3 regions of the Streptomyces sp. NPDC031100 genome follow, and region 1 is predicted to be linked to each of the others. Evidence: riboswitches for the same ligand, from Rfam matches in the RefSeq annotation. Region 1 holds a riboswitch; each other region holds the start of a gene.
What was found. A riboswitch is a leader RNA that binds a small molecule or an ion and turns the genes downstream of it on or off. The one in region 1 is predicted to bind cyclic di-AMP.
Positions count from the first base shown of each region.

Region 2: linked by a shared signal. The riboswitch ahead of ACZ5DS_RS35900 (transglycosylase SLT domain-containing protein) and the one ahead of ACZ5DS_RS31080 (C40 family peptidase) in region 1 are both predicted to bind cyclic di-AMP.
Region 3: linked by a shared signal. The riboswitch ahead of ACZ5DS_RS32545 (C40 family peptidase) and the one ahead of ACZ5DS_RS31080 (C40 family peptidase) in region 1 are both predicted to bind cyclic di-AMP.

Region 1 is NZ_JBVIGN010000012.1:232,865-238,225, reverse strand. It holds gene ACZ5DS_RS31090 (hypothetical protein) at 320-673, shown strand; partial or broken gene ACZ5DS_RS31085 (tellurite resistance/C4-dicarboxylate transporter family protein) at 651-1,644, opposite strand; gene ACZ5DS_RS31080 (C40 family peptidase) at 1,717-2,736, opposite strand; cyclic di-AMP (ydaO/yuaA leader) riboswitch at 2,745-2,902, opposite strand; gene pcrA (DNA helicase PcrA) at 3,201-5,361, shown strand, end outside.
Region 2 is NZ_JBVIGN010000016.1:139,548-144,908, reverse strand. It holds gene ACZ5DS_RS35910 (LolA family protein) at 1-1,016, opposite strand, end outside; gene ACZ5DS_RS35905 (polyprenyl synthetase family protein) at 1,277-2,287, opposite strand; cyclic di-AMP (ydaO/yuaA leader) riboswitch at 2,828-3,011, shown strand; gene ACZ5DS_RS35900 (transglycosylase SLT domain-containing protein) at 3,015-3,494, shown strand; gene ACZ5DS_RS35895 (HAD family hydrolase) at 3,529-4,341, opposite strand; gene ACZ5DS_RS35890 (carboxymuconolactone decarboxylase family protein) at 4,406-4,867, opposite strand; gene ACZ5DS_RS35885 (FAD-dependent oxidoreductase) at 4,965-5,361, opposite strand, start outside.
Region 3 is NZ_JBVIGN010000013.1:193,809-199,169, forward strand. It holds gene ACZ5DS_RS32520 (DUF397 domain-containing protein) at 1-214, opposite strand, end outside; gene ACZ5DS_RS32525 (helix-turn-helix domain-containing protein) at 224-1,084, opposite strand; gene ACZ5DS_RS32530 (ATP-binding protein) at 1,297-1,749, shown strand; partial or broken gene ACZ5DS_RS32535 (LysR family transcriptional regulator) at 1,856-2,826, opposite strand; gene ACZ5DS_RS32540 (LysE family translocator) at 2,910-3,527, shown strand; gene ACZ5DS_RS32545 (C40 family peptidase) at 3,592-4,065, opposite strand; cyclic di-AMP (ydaO/yuaA leader) riboswitch at 4,069-4,292, opposite strand; gene ACZ5DS_RS32550 (hypothetical protein) at 4,633-4,941, opposite strand; gene ACZ5DS_RS32555 (ATP-dependent Clp protease proteolytic subunit) at 4,949-5,361, opposite strand, start outside.

The DNA of each region.
Region 1 (5,361 bases):
CTCGGCGGTGGTGGCCGGCGGCCGCCCCTGGCCCGGGCGGCGGTGGGGTGCCGGTCACCTGGGGGAGGACGCTATGCCCGTCCGTGACAGGGAGGTAACACGGAGTGCGGAACTGGTTTCGACAGATCGGGACGCGACCGTATGTGACCGGGTTTCCGGGCCGGAGGCGTCGCCTTCGCACAGCGTGGTGACCGATGCGCGCAATCCGGGACTCGCACGAGTCGAGTGGTGCTATGGGGCGCATATATGCAAGGTCCACGGATCCGGGGGCGGGCCCGGTGGAAGGAGCCTCGAGCGCCCTTCATTAGGCTCCGGACCCATGGACGTACTCATCCACCTTTTCGTCGGCCTGCACATCGTCGGCATCGCCGCGCTGCTCGGTGGTTTCCTCACCCAGATGAAGGCGATGGGCCAGGGCACGGCCCGTTTCGTCCCCGGGATGCTGCACGGAGCGCTGACCATGCTGGTCACCGGCGTGGTCCTGGTGGGCCTCAACCAGGCCGACGACCACCACGTCAACACCATCAAGATCGGTCTGAAGCTGGCCCTGCTGATCGTGATCCTCGGGCTGGTCTACGTCAAGCGCGACGAGGAGAAGGTGGACAAGGGCGTCTTCGGACTGGTCGGCCTGCTGACCACGGCGAACATCTTCATCGCCGTGCTGTGGACCTGAGCCTCAGCGCCCCCCGCCGATCTCGGCACGGGCTGCGAGGGCCGCGCCGGCCGCGACCGCCAGCCACACCGCCAGCGCCATCCACACCAGCACCCGCCCCGGCCCGTTCAACCACCCGATGCCCACCGCGGCCGCGACCGACAGCGTGGCCGCCCCGGTCATCCCCATCGGGAACACCGTCGCCCACCGCCGCGTGTCGTAACGCAGCCGCGGCCGGGCCGCCTCGGCGGCCAGCAGGACCACGTACACGGCCAGATCCAGGATGAGCAGTGCGACCGTCACGTTGCGCAGCACACCCCGGTCGTCGTCGTTCCACAGGTACAGCCGCGCACTGTCCGCGGCGAGCAGCTTCGCCCCGGCCAGCGCCGAGATGGCGAGCGCCCCGCCCGCGATCCACTGGTCCCCGGCCCCCTCGAACACCTGCCGCCGATCGAAGTGCTGCAGGGCGAGGACGTAGAGCACCAGGCCCAGCCAGAACAGCACCAGCGCGGCACGCGCGAGCCATGCCGTCGTCTCGGCCGCGGCCAGCGTGGCCGCCAGCACCGCCGGCCCCTGTGTGGCCACACAACACAGGAACACCGCTCCTGGCATGCGCCGCGTCCAGTGCCGTACGACGAGGACCAGCAGCACCGGCCACAGCACCACCGCCACCGCCAGCAACCCTCGGCCGGCGTCTGCCGGCCGAGCGCCGAGAACCGGGTGCCGAGCACCGCCGTGGCGGCGACGGCGGTGAGCGCGCCCGGACTCTCCGCCTCGGCCACCCACCGCTGCCGCCGCACCAGCAGCCGTACGAGGAAGTCGACGGCCAGCGCCACCCAGGCCACGCAGGCCAGCCACAGGAAGACCCGGGACAGCGTCTCGGCGCCCGTCAGATGCAGGCCCACCGAGACGATGCCGGTCGCCATGACGGCGGCCCCCGCCGCCGGCGGACGCTCCGCCCACCACGCACGCAGACCTGAGATGCCGGGCATGCGCCCGATGCTAAGGAGCCTCGCGGGCCCGGCGAGGAGGGCACGCGCGCGTGGGGCTCGAAAAGACGACGGTCAGGCCGGGCGCACCACGCTGTGAATGATCGATTCGCCCCCGTGGAAGACGGACTCCTCGCGGATGTACGCACCGGGCTGCGGGGCGTGGATCATCATCCCGTTGCCCGTGCAGAGGCCGACATGGCTGCGGTCCTCGTGGAAGAAGACCAGGTCACCAGGGTGTGCGTCGGCGAGGGCGACCGGGGTGCCCGCGTCGGCCTGGTCGCGCGCGGCGCGCGGGAGGGTGACACCGGCGGCCTTCCAGGCGGCCTGGGTGAGGCCGGAGCAGTCGTAGGAGCCGGGGCCGCTGGCCCCGTTCACGTACGGCTTGCCGATCTGGGCGCGGGCGAAGGAGATCGCCTTCTCGGCCTTGGTGGCCTGCGCGCCGGAGGACCCGTACGACCGCGGGTCGGCCTCCGCAGGCTTCCGGTGCTTCGGCGCGGTCGGCCGTGCCTGCTCCCCGGCCGTCAGCCGGGACAGCAGCTCGCGGGCGGAGGCGAGCTTCTTCTGGACGACGGCCTTGGCGCTCTTCGGGTCACGCGGCGACGGGGCCGGGGTCTCGGCCGGCGCTTGCGGGCTCCAGAGAGCCGGAGCCTCCACGCCCGTGGCGGCCGCCGCATCCATGGTCCTGTCGGCCGGCGCCTCCACGCCCCTGGCGGTCTGCTGCCGCTTCTTCACGGTCGAGGCCAGCCGGTCCATCAGCCGGTTCTGGTCGAAGTAGCCCGGCGCACGCTCCGTCTCCTCCCGCTGTGCGTCCGCCAGCAGGGTCTTCGCGCGCAGGGCTTCCAGCCGCCCCTGCTGCCGCCCGGCCCGCTCCGTGGCCTCCTCGGACCGCTCGGTCGCCGAGTCCGCCCGGCGGTACAGCTCGTCGATCTTCTTCTCGATCTCCTCCACGCTCGGCCTGCCGTCGTGGACGGGGGCGGCCTCGGCCGTCTGGGACAGCACGGCCACGGAGGTGAAGGCGGCGGTGGCGAGGGCGGGCGTGCGCAGGCCCGGTCCGAGGGTGGTGCCGGGGCGCGGCTTGCGGTGCGACGCCAAAGGAGGCGACTCCTTCCAATGTGCCGCCTACCGGGTTAGCTGTCGGGTTCGGGCGGGTGGTTCGGAAGGGTTGCCCTACGGCGTCGTCCCGGGCGGGAGTCGGCCGATTCACCCCAGGATCGGTGGGTCCCCGGCTCCGGCTGCCAGATAAGGGCGCACCGGACTCGGCGGAGGCCGCGGCGCTCGGCGACGTTCGCCGGAAGGGGGTCGTGCGGCCTGACGGCAACCTAGCCAACTCGTGTGACTCCTGTGAAGGTTGGTGTGCCATATGTCCGATACATTTCCGTGACCTGAGGCCGTTTTCATACGGGCGTGACAAGGCGCTTCCGCAGCGTGAGGGCCCGATCGACCTGGAGCGGCGCGCTGATCGACTCCCCGTGCTGTGTCCGATTGCGGGCGCCCGCGGGGCCGTGTTCCCGGGACGGCGACCGGTTGTCGGTGCGGCGCCCTAGACTCGGAGAGCGATGAGCAGCCTCTTTGACGACAGCTTCCTGGCGGACCTCCAGGCCCCTCGCGGGCACGAGGAGGAACCCCCGCCGCCGCCCGAGGACGATCACGCTCCGGAGCCGCTTCCGGACGATCTGTTCGGCGGGAAGTTCGACGCGCCGCCGGACCGGGACGCGTACTACCGCGACGGCGCCCCCCGCCCCGCGATCGACGCGGCAGCGCTCCTGGAGGGGCTGAACGAGAACCAGCGCGCGGCGGTCGTCCACGCCGGCTCACCGCTGCTCATCGTGGCCGGCGCCGGCTCCGGCAAGACCCGCGTGCTCACCCACCGCATCGCCCACCTCCTGGCCGAGCGGAACGCGCACCCGGGCCAGATCCTCGCGATCACCTTCACCAACAAGGCCGCGGGCGAGATGAAGGAGCGCGTCGAGCAGCTCGTCGGCCCGCGCGCGAACGCGATGTGGGTGATGACCTTCCACAGCGCGTGCGTACGGATCCTGCGGCGCGAGTCGAAGAAGCTCGGCTTCACCTCCTCGTTCTCCATCTACGACGCCGCCGACAGCAAGCGCCTGATGGCCCTGGTCTGCCGCGACCTGGACCTCGACCCCAAGCGCTTCCCGCCCAAGTCCTTCAGCGCCAAGATCAGCAACCTCAAGAACGAGCTGATCGACGAGGAGGACTTCGCCGCCCAGGCCGCCGACGGCTTCGAGAAGACCCTCGCCCAGGCCTACGCGCTCTACCAGTCGCGGCTGCGCGAGGCCAACGCGCTCGACTTCGACGACCTGATCATGACGACGGTCAACCTGCTGCGCGCCTTCCCGGACGTCGCCGAGCACTACCGCCGCCGCTTCCGGCACGTCCTGGTGGACGAGTACCAGGACACCAACCACGCCCAGTACGCGCTGGTGCGCGAGCTGGTCGGCACCGGCGAACACGATGAGGACGTACCGCCCACCGAGGCCGACCTCCCGCCCGCCGAACTGTGCGTGGTGGGTGACGCGGACCAGTCGATCTACGCCTTCCGGGGCGCGACCATCCGCAACATCCTCCAGTTCGAGGAGGACTACCCGAACGCGACGACGATCCTGCTGGAGCAGAACTACCGCTCCACGCAGACCATCCTGTCCGCCGCCAACGCGGTCATCGAGCGCAACGAGTCCCGCCGCCCGAAGAACCTGTGGACCAACGCCGGCCAGGGCGCCCGGATCACCGGCTACGTCGCCGACACCGAGCACGACGAGGCCCAGTTCGTCGCCGACGAGATAGACCGCCTCACGGACGCGGGCGAGGCGAAGGCCGGAGACGTCGCCGTCTTCTACCGCACCAACGCCCAGTCCCGTGTCTTCGAAGAAGTCTTCATCCGCGTCGGCCTGCCCTACAAGGTCGTCGGCGGCGTCCGCTTCTACGAGCGCAAGGAGGTCCGGGACGTCCTGGCCTACCTGCGTGTCCTCGCCAACCCCGAGGACTCGGTGCCGCTGCGCCGCATCCTCAACGTGCCCAAGCGGGGCATCGGCGAGCGCGCCGAGGCGATGATCGACGCCCTCTCCCAGCGCGAGAAGATCAGCTTCCCGCAGGCCCTGAAGCGCGTGGACGAGGCCTACGGCATGGCCGCGCGCTCCACCAACGCCGTCAAGCGGTTCAACACGCTGATGGAGGACCTGCGCACGATCGTGGAGTCCGGCGCCGGACCGGCGACCGTTCTGGAGGCCGTGCTCGAACGCACCGGCTACCTGGCCGAGTTGCAGGCCTCGACCGACCCGCAGGACGAGACCCGCATCGAGAACCTCCAGGAACTCGCGGCCGTGGCCCTGGAGTTCGAGCAGGACCGCGGGGAAGGCGAGTCGGTGGCGCTGTCCGACTTCCTGGAGCAGGTCGCGCTGGTCGCCGACTCCGACCAGATCCCCGACGAGGACGAGGAAGGCTCCGGCGTCATCACCCTGATGACCCTGCACACCGCCAAGGGCCTGGAGTTCCCGGTCGTCTTCCTGACCGGCATGGAGGACGGCGTCTTCCCGCACATGCGCGCCCTCGGCCAGACCAAGGAGCTGGAGGAGGAGCGGCGCCTGGCGTACGTCGGCATCACGCGCGCGCGGGAGCGGCTCTACCTCACACGGTCGGCGATGCGCAGCGCCTGGGGACAGCCGTCGTACAACCCGCCCTCCCGCTTCCTGGAGGAGA
Region 2 (5,361 bases), on a different contig from region 1:
ATGGACGTCCAGCCCTTGCCGAGGACGGTGGCCCCGTCCATGCCCTGGGCGAAGTCCTTGCCGGCCGTCGGGGCGTGCTCGGGCGCCTTGGACTCCCGCTTCTCCCACTGCTCCCGCTTCTCCCACCTCGCCCCCTTCTCCTCGTTCTCCTCGGTGACCTTCGCGCCCTTGGGCGGGGTGAAGTCGAAGGTGGAGGCGGCCGGCTTGGCGAAGGAGACCTGGGTGAAGCCCGCGTCGAGGACGGCGGCGCCGCCGCTCTTCGGGGTCAGCGTGAACTTGAGGGGCATGCCCGTCCTGGCATCCACGGCGATGCTGATCGCGCCGACCGTGGTGCCGGACTGCCTGGGCTTGATCAGCAGCTTGTAGGCGTCGCGGCCGGCGACCTGCGCGGTGCCGTCGACGGTCACGGACGTGGTGTCGTCGACCGACTTCAGGGCCTCGTCGGCGAAGTCCTTCGGCGTGGCCGGCGGCTCGGCCCGGTGCTCCTTGCCGGAGTCGGCGGCGGTGCCGTGGAAGACCTCGTTGCTCTTGCTGTCGTAGCCCCAGACGTCCTTGCCGTTGTGGATGAGGCTGTACTCGGCGCCGCTCTCCAGCAGCGACAGCTTCTGCCGGTCCGGGCCGTCGGTCGCCATGCGCAGGGTGTGCGTGCCGGAGACCAGCTCGGTGAGCTTGGACGTCGGGTCCGCGGAGGAGCCGTCGCCGCCCTGGGCCGCCCCGGACACCAGGCTGCTCTCCAGGCCGCCGAGGTCCGGCAGGCCGAGGTCGGTGCTGACCTTCACGGTGCCGGACAGCTGCTGCACGTCCGACTTGGCGATCTTCTCGATGAGCTGCTGTGCGGTGATCTTCGGCAGGTCGGGGTCACCGGAGTTTGCGAGCGCCGGGACCAGCCCGATCGTGGCCGCCGCCACCCCCACCACCGCAACCGGGACCACGTACCGGGCGGCCTTGCGGCGTCCGGTGGGCAGGTCCTCGCCCTGTGCCGCGCCCGCTGCGTCGTCGGATTCGTACGGTGCCATCTGTGCCTTACCTCCGTCGTCGGCGGCGGCTGTCCCCCACACTGGTCCACCTGAGCCGCCATTCTCACCCGAATCGGTGAGGAGTGGTGATTTCCGTGGTCTCCATCTGACCAAATCGGCCGTGAGGAAGCGTCAGCCCACGGAGCCAACTCCGTGTACGCCTGGGGTATGACACGAGAGGGCGGTACCTCCCCCGACCCGTAGGGGTCGGGCGGGAGACACCGCCCTCAAGGCAGGTGCACAGATGACCGGGGCCGGTCCTAGCCGGCCCGGTGCACCACTGCGTCACACAGTTCGAGCAGCGCCGCCTTGGCGTCGCACTCCGGCAGCGGGGCCAGCGCGGACCGTGCCTCCTCCGCGTACCGGACGGTGTCCCGGCGGGCCTGCTCCAGCGCGGGGTGCGCGCGCAGCGCGGTCAGCGCCTCGGCGTGCCGCGTGTCGTCGCTGAGGTCGGAGTCCAGCAGCTCGCACAGCGCGAGGTCCTCCGCCAGGCCGAGGCGGGCGGCCCGCTCGCGCAGCCGGAGCACGGGCAGCGTCGGGATGCCCTCGCGCAGGTCGGTCCCCGGGGTCTTGCCGGACTCGTGCGAGTCGGAGGCGATGTCCAGCACGTCGTCCGCGAGCTGGAAGGCGACCCCGAGCCGCTCGCCGTACTGGGTGAGCACGTCGACGACCGTCTCGTCGGCGCCGGACATCATCGCGCCGAACCGGCAGGAGACGGCCACCAGGGAGCCCGTCTTGCCGCCGAGCACGTCCAGGTAGTGCTCGACCGGATCGCGGCCGTCCGAGGGACCCGCGGTCTCCAGGATCTGCCCGGTGACCAGCCGCTCGAACGCGAGGGCCTGCACCCGGACCGCCTCGGGGCCGAGGTCGGCGAGGATCTGGGAGGCGCGGGCGAAGAGGAAGTCGCCGGTGAGGACCGCGACCGAGTTGCCCCAGCGGGTGTTGGCGCTGTCCACGCCGCGCCGCACGGACGCCTCGTCCATGACGTCGTCGTGGTACAACGTGGCCAGATGGGTCAGCTCCACGACGACGGCCGACGGCACGACGCCCGGCGCGTACGGGTCGCCGAACTGCGCCGCGAGCATCACGAGCAGCGGACGGAACCGCTTCCCGCCGGCCCGTACGAGGTGCTGCGCGGCCTCCGTGATGAACGGGACCTCGCTCTTGGTGGCTTCGAGCAAGCCTTCCTCGACAGCCGCCAATCCGGCCTGGACATCGGCTTCCAGAGCCTGGTCCCGCACGCTCAGCCCGAACGGCCCGACGACGGTCACGAGGGGTCTCCTGTCTGCTGGTGTCTGTTGGCGATTACACGGTTTGTCGATAGGTCGCTGCCATCACTCAAGTCAGCGTATCCGGTCCTGTTTCGATCACCGATAGCGCCCACCGGTCCAGCCCGGGCGGTATCGGATCGCGGCCGGTATGTTTTTGATCATCTGATAAGGACGGACATCTATTCATTAACAGGGTCTCGTCCGTTTTGTCGCGAACTGGGTGGGCGAGTCGAGTACTCCTTTTGCGCCACGAGCAGCAAAACCCCCTGAATCCACCTAATCCCTCATGTCTGATTTGATACGCTTTGACATTTCGTGAATTGGGTCACGCGCACCCTGCATCCGGCCAATCGCGCCACCACCCGTCTCCCCTTGCCGCATCGGCCAGTTGAGTGTTGGCAACCGCAAAGGATCAAGCACCCCATTCGGCGCAGATCAAGGTCAACGGGCTCTTTATGTGCATCAGATACTTGTTCCGGACATGTGCTCTCGCATAGCTTCCGGGCCAGTCAGGCGAACGCCGAATCCTGCCGCGCCTGACCCAACCCATCGACGAACTCATTCGTACGGCAGGAGCGGGGGACCCAGGTAAGTCGCCGGACCGGACGGCACGCGTCGCACCGGAACGGCTAGGGGTGAAGCCGTGCCTCCTTCCGGAGGCACGGCCGGGCACCTCCCCGCCCGAACCCGACAGCTCACCTCGCAGGCGACGGAGAGGAACGTCCCCATGCCTGCTGCCGCTCAGCCCCGCCGCACCCGCCTCGTCCGCAAGCTCGCCGTCATCGGCACCGGCGCCGCCGTACTCGCCCTTCCGCTCGTCGGCGCCACGAGCGCCTCCGCGGCCACCCCGACGGCCACCACGCCGTCCACCACGCTCGCCGGATACCCGAACAACCTCGACGGCTGGATCCGCGAGTCGCTCGCGATCATGGCCGAGAAGAAGATCCCGGGGTCGTACAACGGCATCTACCGCAACATCATCCGCGAGTCGTCGGGCAACCCGCAGGCCATCAACCTCTGGGACTCCAACGCGGCCAAGGGCATCCCGTCCAAGGGCCTCCTCCAGGTCATCGACCCGACGTTCAACGCCTACCACGTGGCCGGAACGTCCTTCGACATCTACGACCCGGTCGCGAACATCACGGCCGCCTGCAACTACGCGGCCGCGCGCTACGGGTCGATCGACAACGTCTTCGGCGCCTACTGACCGGCGCCCACGGCAGGCCCTACTGATATCCCGGTCAGTCGGTCGGGAACAGTCTTTCGAGGACGACGGCGATGCCGTCGTCCTCGTTCGACAGGGTGATCTCATCGGCCACGGCCTTGAGTTCGGGGTGGGCGCCGGCCATCGCCACACCGCGTCCGGCCCAGTCGAACATGGGGATGTCGTTGGGCATGTCCCCGAAGGCGAGGGCCCGTTCGGCCGGGATCCCCAGGTACTCGGCCGCCAGCGCCAGCCCCGTCGCCTTGGTGACGCCGCACGGCTGGAGCTCCACGGTCCCCGGACCGGACATCGTGACCGTCGCCAGCGAGCCCACGGCCGAGCGGGCGATCGCCGCCAACTCGTCGTCGGACAGCGTGTGGTGGCGCAGCAGTACCTTGCTGATGGGCGCGCACCACAGGTCGTCGCGCCGGCCGACCCGCACGGCGGGCAGGGTGGGGTGCGGCATCAGATATCCCGGTTCGATCAGCGTGAGCCCGTCCACGCCGTCCTGGTCCACGGCCGCGTAGACCTGCCCCACCTCGGCCTCGATCTTGCCGAGCGCGGTCTCGGCCAGTTCCCGGTCCAGCCGCACCGACCACAGCAGGCGGTCGGCGCCGGCGTCGTAGACCTGCGCGCCCTGCCCGCACACCGCGAGCCCCGTACACCCGAGGCCGTCCAGGAGGGGCCGCACCCGGGGAGCCGGGCGGCCCGTCACCACCAGGTGCCGTGCGCCGGCGCTCGCCACCCGCTCGAGCGCGGCGAGCGACCGGTCGGAGACGGTGTCGTCGCCGCGCAGCAGCGTCCCGTCCAGGTCGGTGGCGATCAGTGCATATGCGGGGGGTGCGGCCATGATCAGAGAATACGGACCGCGCGCCCCGCCGACTCGCCCTGATCTTCCCGGACTTGTGTGCTCCTCAGCCCCAAGTGGTGCCCGCGGGCTCCTTGATGGTGGTGTTGATGCGGTTGAACAGGTTGGTGAGCGAGATCGTGAGGATCAGCGCGGAGAGCTGCTTGTCGTCGAAGTGGTCGGCCACCTCGTCCCACAGCTCGTCCGGCACCGACTCCTCGGAGCGGTCCGCGAGCCGGGTGACGCGCTCGGTCAGCCGCAGCGCCACGCGCTCGGCCTCGGTGAAGAAGGGCGCCTCGCGCCAGGCGGCGACCGTGGCGATCCGCTCCTCGCTCGCGCCGGCCTTGCGCAGGTTCGCCGTGTGAGCGTGCACGCACGCGCTGCACCCGTTGATCTGGCTGGCGCGCAGCCCGACGATCTCCGAGAGCTCCGGCGGCAGACCGCCCTCGCCGATTGCCTGGAAGAGGCTGCCGATCCCCTTCATCGCGCTCGGAAGGACCTGCGCCGGATTGGCCGTCCGTGCCTGCATGGTGCTGCCTCCTGTGGGTCAGTGCTGCTCGCGGGGTTGCTTTCACCGCACTGACGGAGCGGAGGCGGACGGTGTGACAGACCGGCGCGACGATCTTTCAGCCGTGGGCCGCCGCCAGGTGCCTGGCCAGCCGTGGCGAGGCGAACTCCGTGCCGCAGACGAAACGCATCACCGGGCCGAACGAGGACGCCGCCGGGAGGCCGGTGAAGTACAGGCCGGGGACCGAGGAGACGCACCCGGCACCGAGCCGGGGCGCGCCCCGGCTCACCGCGAGCCGGGTGCGCAGCTCGTGGCCGAGGAAGTCCATGGCCGCGATGTTCACGCGGTAGCCGGTGGCGGCGATGACGTGGTCCGCGGCGAGCCGCTCGGTGCGGCCGCCATGGCCGCGGACGGTGAGGACCGGGCTGCCGTCCGGCGCCTCGGCGCCCGTCACCCGCTCGACCTCCTGGACCTGGACCATGCCCTCGAAGCGGTCGCGCAGCCACCAGGCGCCG
Region 3 (5,361 bases), on a different contig from region 1:
CGGTCACGAAGCCCGCCCAGCTCTCGGGGGAGAAGAGCAGTGCGGGTCCGGCCGGCGTCTTGGAGTCGCGCACGGCGAGCGCTCCGGCCCAGGGGCCGGAGCGCGGCCGGGCCGTCTCCACGCAGTTGTTGGCTCCCGTGCTGTAGCTGCTGCGCAGCCATGGCACGTCGTGCAGATCGGTACTGACAGGGACGTTCCGAGGCAGTGCTGACATGGTGCCTCCTTATGCGCCGTCACCTATCCCGGCGATGAAATCCACCGAGTCCTCCGGGGAAAGGGCGTGGCTCTGAAGGGTGTTGAAGGCCTCCAGGTAAGCCTTGAGGTCTTCTTTCCGTTCCAGGTAGAGGCTACTCGTCAACTGGTCGAGAACAACCACATCCAGATCAGAAGTGCTCGGAAATGAGAAGATAACGAAAGGCCCGGTGAGGCCGACATGCGCCCCCGTGGCGAACGGCAGTACCTGGAGGCGGACTTGGGGCAGACGGGCGGCCTCGATCAGTCGCTCCAGCTGCCGCGCCATCACCTCGGGCCCGCCGATCTCGCGCCGCAGCACCGCCTCGTCCAGTACCGCGCTCAGCTCCAGCGGCGGGTCGGAGCGCAGCACGTCCTGCCTGGCCAGCCGCACCTCCACCAGCGCGTCCAGGCGCTCCTCGTCCACCCCCTCCACGGCCGCCCGGGTCACGGCGCGGGCGTACTCGGGCGTCTGCAGCAGCCCGGGGATCACGGTGGTCTCCAGGGTGCGCATCCCGCTGGCCTGTGACTCCAGGCTGATGAAATCCCGGTAGGTGGGCGGCAGGATTCCGCGATAGGCGTGCCACCACCGGCTGCGTCCGCCGGCCTCCTCGGACCCCGCCAACATCAGCAGCAACTCACGCAGTTGGCCGTCGCGCACCCCGTAGGCGTCGAGGAGTAACCGTACATCGGCCGGTTTCACCCCACTGGCGCCGGTCTCGATGCGGCTGACCTTCGACTGGTGCCAGCCCACGAGACGGGCCGCCTCACCGCTCGTGAGCCCCGAATCGGTACGCAGCGCGCGCAGTTCGGCGCCCAGTTTGCGGCGCCGCACCGCGGGACCGTTCTGCATGGGTACTCCCTACTCCTTCCAGGCCGCCCAAATACGGTCTCGCGTCGCAGAGTTCACCGCTTTGAGCGACAGATATATGCATATCTCGGTGGATCGCTCCCCTGACCGGCCCGGTGATGGCAGTCTGGCGGCGAATGCACCAGTCCGGGACCGTACTCGAACCATCCGCTCCTCGTCGGACTGCGGTCCCGTGGGAAAGGGACGACGTCGCCATGGCAGACCATTTGGAAGCATCCGTCACTCTGCCGAGCGATCCCGCCTCGGTCTCCGCCGCTCGCTCCTACGTGGTGGGAACCCTTGCGGAGTGGGGCCTGCCGTCGGACACCGAAGTGGCCGACACCGTACGGCTGATCGTCTCCGAACTCGCCACCAACGCCGTACAGCACACCTTCGGGCAGTCACCCACGTTCACGGTCGACATCGCGCTGCACCATGACGAACACCTGCGCATCGGCGTCACGGACAGCCATCCGCGCTTTCCGAAGAGACTGCCCGCGGCCGTCCAGCAGGACAACGGCCGCGGCCTGGTCATCATCCGCTGGCTCACCGCCGAGTGCGGCGGCAGGCTCCGCATCCGCCCCACCCGCGAAGGCGGCAAGACGGTCTCCATCGAACTCCCCTGGACCATCCCGGCCGAACCGATCCCGGCGGGCCAGGAGCCCTGACCCGCCTCCCTGGACGCCGTGTCCCCGTCAGGCACGTGCACGGCTCCGACGCGGTCTTCTTCGCCATCGAGGCAGCGTAGCCAAGCCCACCCGGCCGGGCGACGGACTACAGGGACGGGCGCTGACGCAGCGGTGTCTGCTGGGCGCGGCCGAACGCGCCGTGCAGCAGGGCCCGGAAGGCCTCCGCCGCCGGAGCGACCTCGTCGGCCCGGTAGGCGACCGAGATCGTGCGGCTCAGACGCCCCGCCTCCAGCGGCCGCACCCCGACCGGAGTGACCGCGGTCCACGCCACCATCTCCGGTACGACAGCCACCCCGAGCCCGGCGCTGACCAGCGCGCACACCACGGCGTACCCGGGGGTCGGCACCAGGAGCGCAGCGGTGGCGCCCGCCTCGGCGAGCAGCGCCTCCACCTCCCGCCGCGCCGGATGATGCGGCGCCATGCTGATCAGCGGCTGCCCGGCCAGCTGCTCCAGCGGCAGCCGCGACGAGGCACTGCTCAGGGCGTGCCCCGGGGCCGTCACCAGCACCAGTTCCTCCACCAGGACCGGCTCCAGCGCGACCGAGGCCGGCACCGGGGCGGCCTCGCCCGGGTGATAGGCGTGGGTCAGCGCCAGGTCCACCTCACCGGCCGCCACCGCGAGGACCCCGGCCGGCGGGTCGTAGTCGGCGACCGACAGCTCGACATCCGGATGCGCCCGGCGGAATGCGCTCAGCGCCGGCGGCAGCAGATGGACGCCTGCGGTCGGGAAGGTGCCGAGCCGCAGCACTCCGCCCGACAGACCGGTCAGCCGCGCCAGTTCGTGCCGGGCCTGCTCCAGCTCGTCCAGCACCCTCCCCCACTGCCTTAAAGGCGTGGGAGGTACCCCCAGGCCCGCGTCACCAGCACCTGGCCCGCCTCGGTCAGCCGGGCCCCGCGGTGATGCCGTACCAGCAGCGTCGTGCCCGCCTCCCGCTCCAGCTTCGCCAGCTGCTGGGAGAGGGCGGGCGGCGTGTAGCCGAGCTGGTCGGCGGCCCGCGTGATGGAGCCCGCCTCCGCTACGGCGACCAGCGCGGCCAGCCGGGTGGGGTCGTACATGGTGCCAGCCTAAAGCACTGCTTAAGGCTCGCCTTTCTGATTCGAAATACCTGCTGAAGGCTCTCTGCAGGCACGCTGGCCCCATGGACGGACAGCTCATCGCCTTCACCGGGATCGCCGCCGGACTCGTCGCCATGCCGGGCGCCGACTTCACGGTGGTCGTACGCAACGCCCTGGTCTCCCGCCGGGCCGGCGCGGTCTGCGGACTGGGTATCGCGGGCGGCCTGCTGGTGCACACCACACTTGCGGTGGCCGGGGTCGCGGCCGTGCTGGTCGCCGTACCCGCGCTCTTCCGCGCGCTGCAACTGCTGGGCGGCGCCTATGTGCTGCAGCTCGGTGTGCGGACCCTGTGGTCGCTGCGGCGGCCCGCCGCCGGTACCGACGAGACGGCGCCGTCGGCCGGGCACCCGCTCCGGCAGGGCTTCGTCACCAACGTCCTCAACCCGAAGGCCTCGCTGACCTTCCTCAGCCTGCTGCCCCAGTTCGTGCCGTCCGGCGGTTCCGCTCTGCCCAGGACGCTGCTGCTCGCGCTGATCGTCTGCGCGCTGGCGCTGGCGTGGTTCCAGGTGGTCGCCCTGCTGGTGGACCGGCTCGGCCGGTGGCTGCGCCGGCCCCGGGCCGCCCGCATGCTGCAGACGGGCACCGGGGTGGCGCTGACGGCGCTCGGAGCGGCCCTGCTGCTGGAGCCGCTCCTGACCTGAGAGCCTGTCTCTGAACCCCCGTCGGGGCGCAGGCGGGGGTTCAGAGACAGGCTCTGAACCGGTGTCAGCTGACCCGGCCGTACCAGACGCTCCTGCTCCAGATCTTCTCCAGCCGCACCACGGACCCGGTCTTCGGGGCGTGCCAGATCTTGCCCTTACCGGCGTAGATGCCGACGTGGTAGACGCTGGAACCCGAGTGGAAGAACACCAGGTCGCCGGCCTTGCGGTTCCTGGCCGAGATGTGGTGCGTCTTGTTGTACTGCTGGGCGGCCGTACGCGGCAGCTTCTTGCCCGCCTTCTTGAACGAGTAGAGCGTCAGCCCCGAGCAGTCGAACCTGCGCGGCCCGGTGGCCCCCCACGCGTACGGGGCGCCCTTCTTGGAGGCCGCGATCTGGAGTGCTTTCGTCGCCAGAGTGGCGGCCGAGGCCTCGTTGGCGAGGCCCGGGACCGCGATCGAGCCGCCCACGGCGGCAAGGGTGAGAGCCGAGGCCGTACCGGCCCGGGCCATGAGCGACGGGACACGATTGAGCGCAGTCATGCGCAACCCTTCGTCAGCCGCCTGTGAAGGATGACCTGTCGGATTCGGGCTGGCGAAGTTGCCCGGCCGCGTTGCCGCGGCTTCACCCCAAGGGCTGCTCGGCACGACCGCCCGTCTGCGACGAACGTCCGTCCCGGCGACCCGTCTTGCTTGGGTCCTCCACTCCTGCCGATCCACTCCTGTCGACCGGTCATCCGGGCGGCGGCAGGATTCGGCGTCCGCCCGGACCGCCCCGCCGTTGTGGCGGGGGCTTGTCGTCAGACACGGATCTTGACTCACAGCGGTCGGAAAATCCCAACGGAATCGGGAGTTTGTGGCGTTACTCACCACTCGCCCGTTCGGGTGGACACTGCTCTGTTCGAGTCGCCGTCAGATCCCGTACGTAGCCCCCGACCTGCGGTGGAGCAGGTCTGCGGAGAGCCCGGAACCCGTGTGCTGCGCAAGTCGGGAGGCCTCGAAAGAAATCTGAAGATACGTCGGCCGGGGGTAGGCCATTCGTGCGGTTTCCCGTCCGGCTCGGACGGCACGTCGACATGCGGGCCCCGCCGGGCCGGACGCGCGTCCGGATCAGCCGACGCAGTCCGGCGGGAGCACGACGCGAGCAGTGCGGCGCTCTCCGTCGAGCACCCTCAACGCCCGTGCCAGCGTGTCCCCGTGCAGCTCCGATTCGCCCCGTCGGTGCATGAGGGCGAGCGCGTCGCGCAGTTCGGCCGCCTTGCGCACCAGGGCCTGCGCCGCGCGCAGCCCACGATAGGTGTCCCCGGTCTGCGCCGGGTTGATCCGGCCCAGCAGGTCGACCGCCTCCAGGTAACGGTCGATCAACTCGCCCTCGGCACAGGTCAGTGCGGGCAGCGGAGGAAGCTCGGGTGGCAGCACCGACTCCTCACCCCGCGTACGTGCCGGGGGTAGCCCTACGGCTCGGAAGGACGCCGTCCACCAGGCCGTACGCCAGTGCGCCCGGCGCGTCCAGCACCAGGTCCCGCTCCAGGTCCCGGGCGACCTGCCCGGCGTCGCGCCCGGTGTGCCGGACGAGCATCTCCTCCATCAGCGTGCGCATCCGGGTCAACTCCTCGGCCTGGATGAGGAGGTCGCTCGGCTGCCCCTGCGCCGGCTCCGGCAGCGAGGGCTGCCGCAGCACAACACGCGCGCCGGGCAGGATGAACCGCCTGCCCGGCGTCCCGGCCGCGAGCAGTACCGCGGCGGCCGAGGCCGCCTGGCCGAGGCAATAGGTCTCCACATCGCAACTGACGTACCGCATCGTGTCGTAGACCGCCGTCATCGCACCGAACGAGCCGC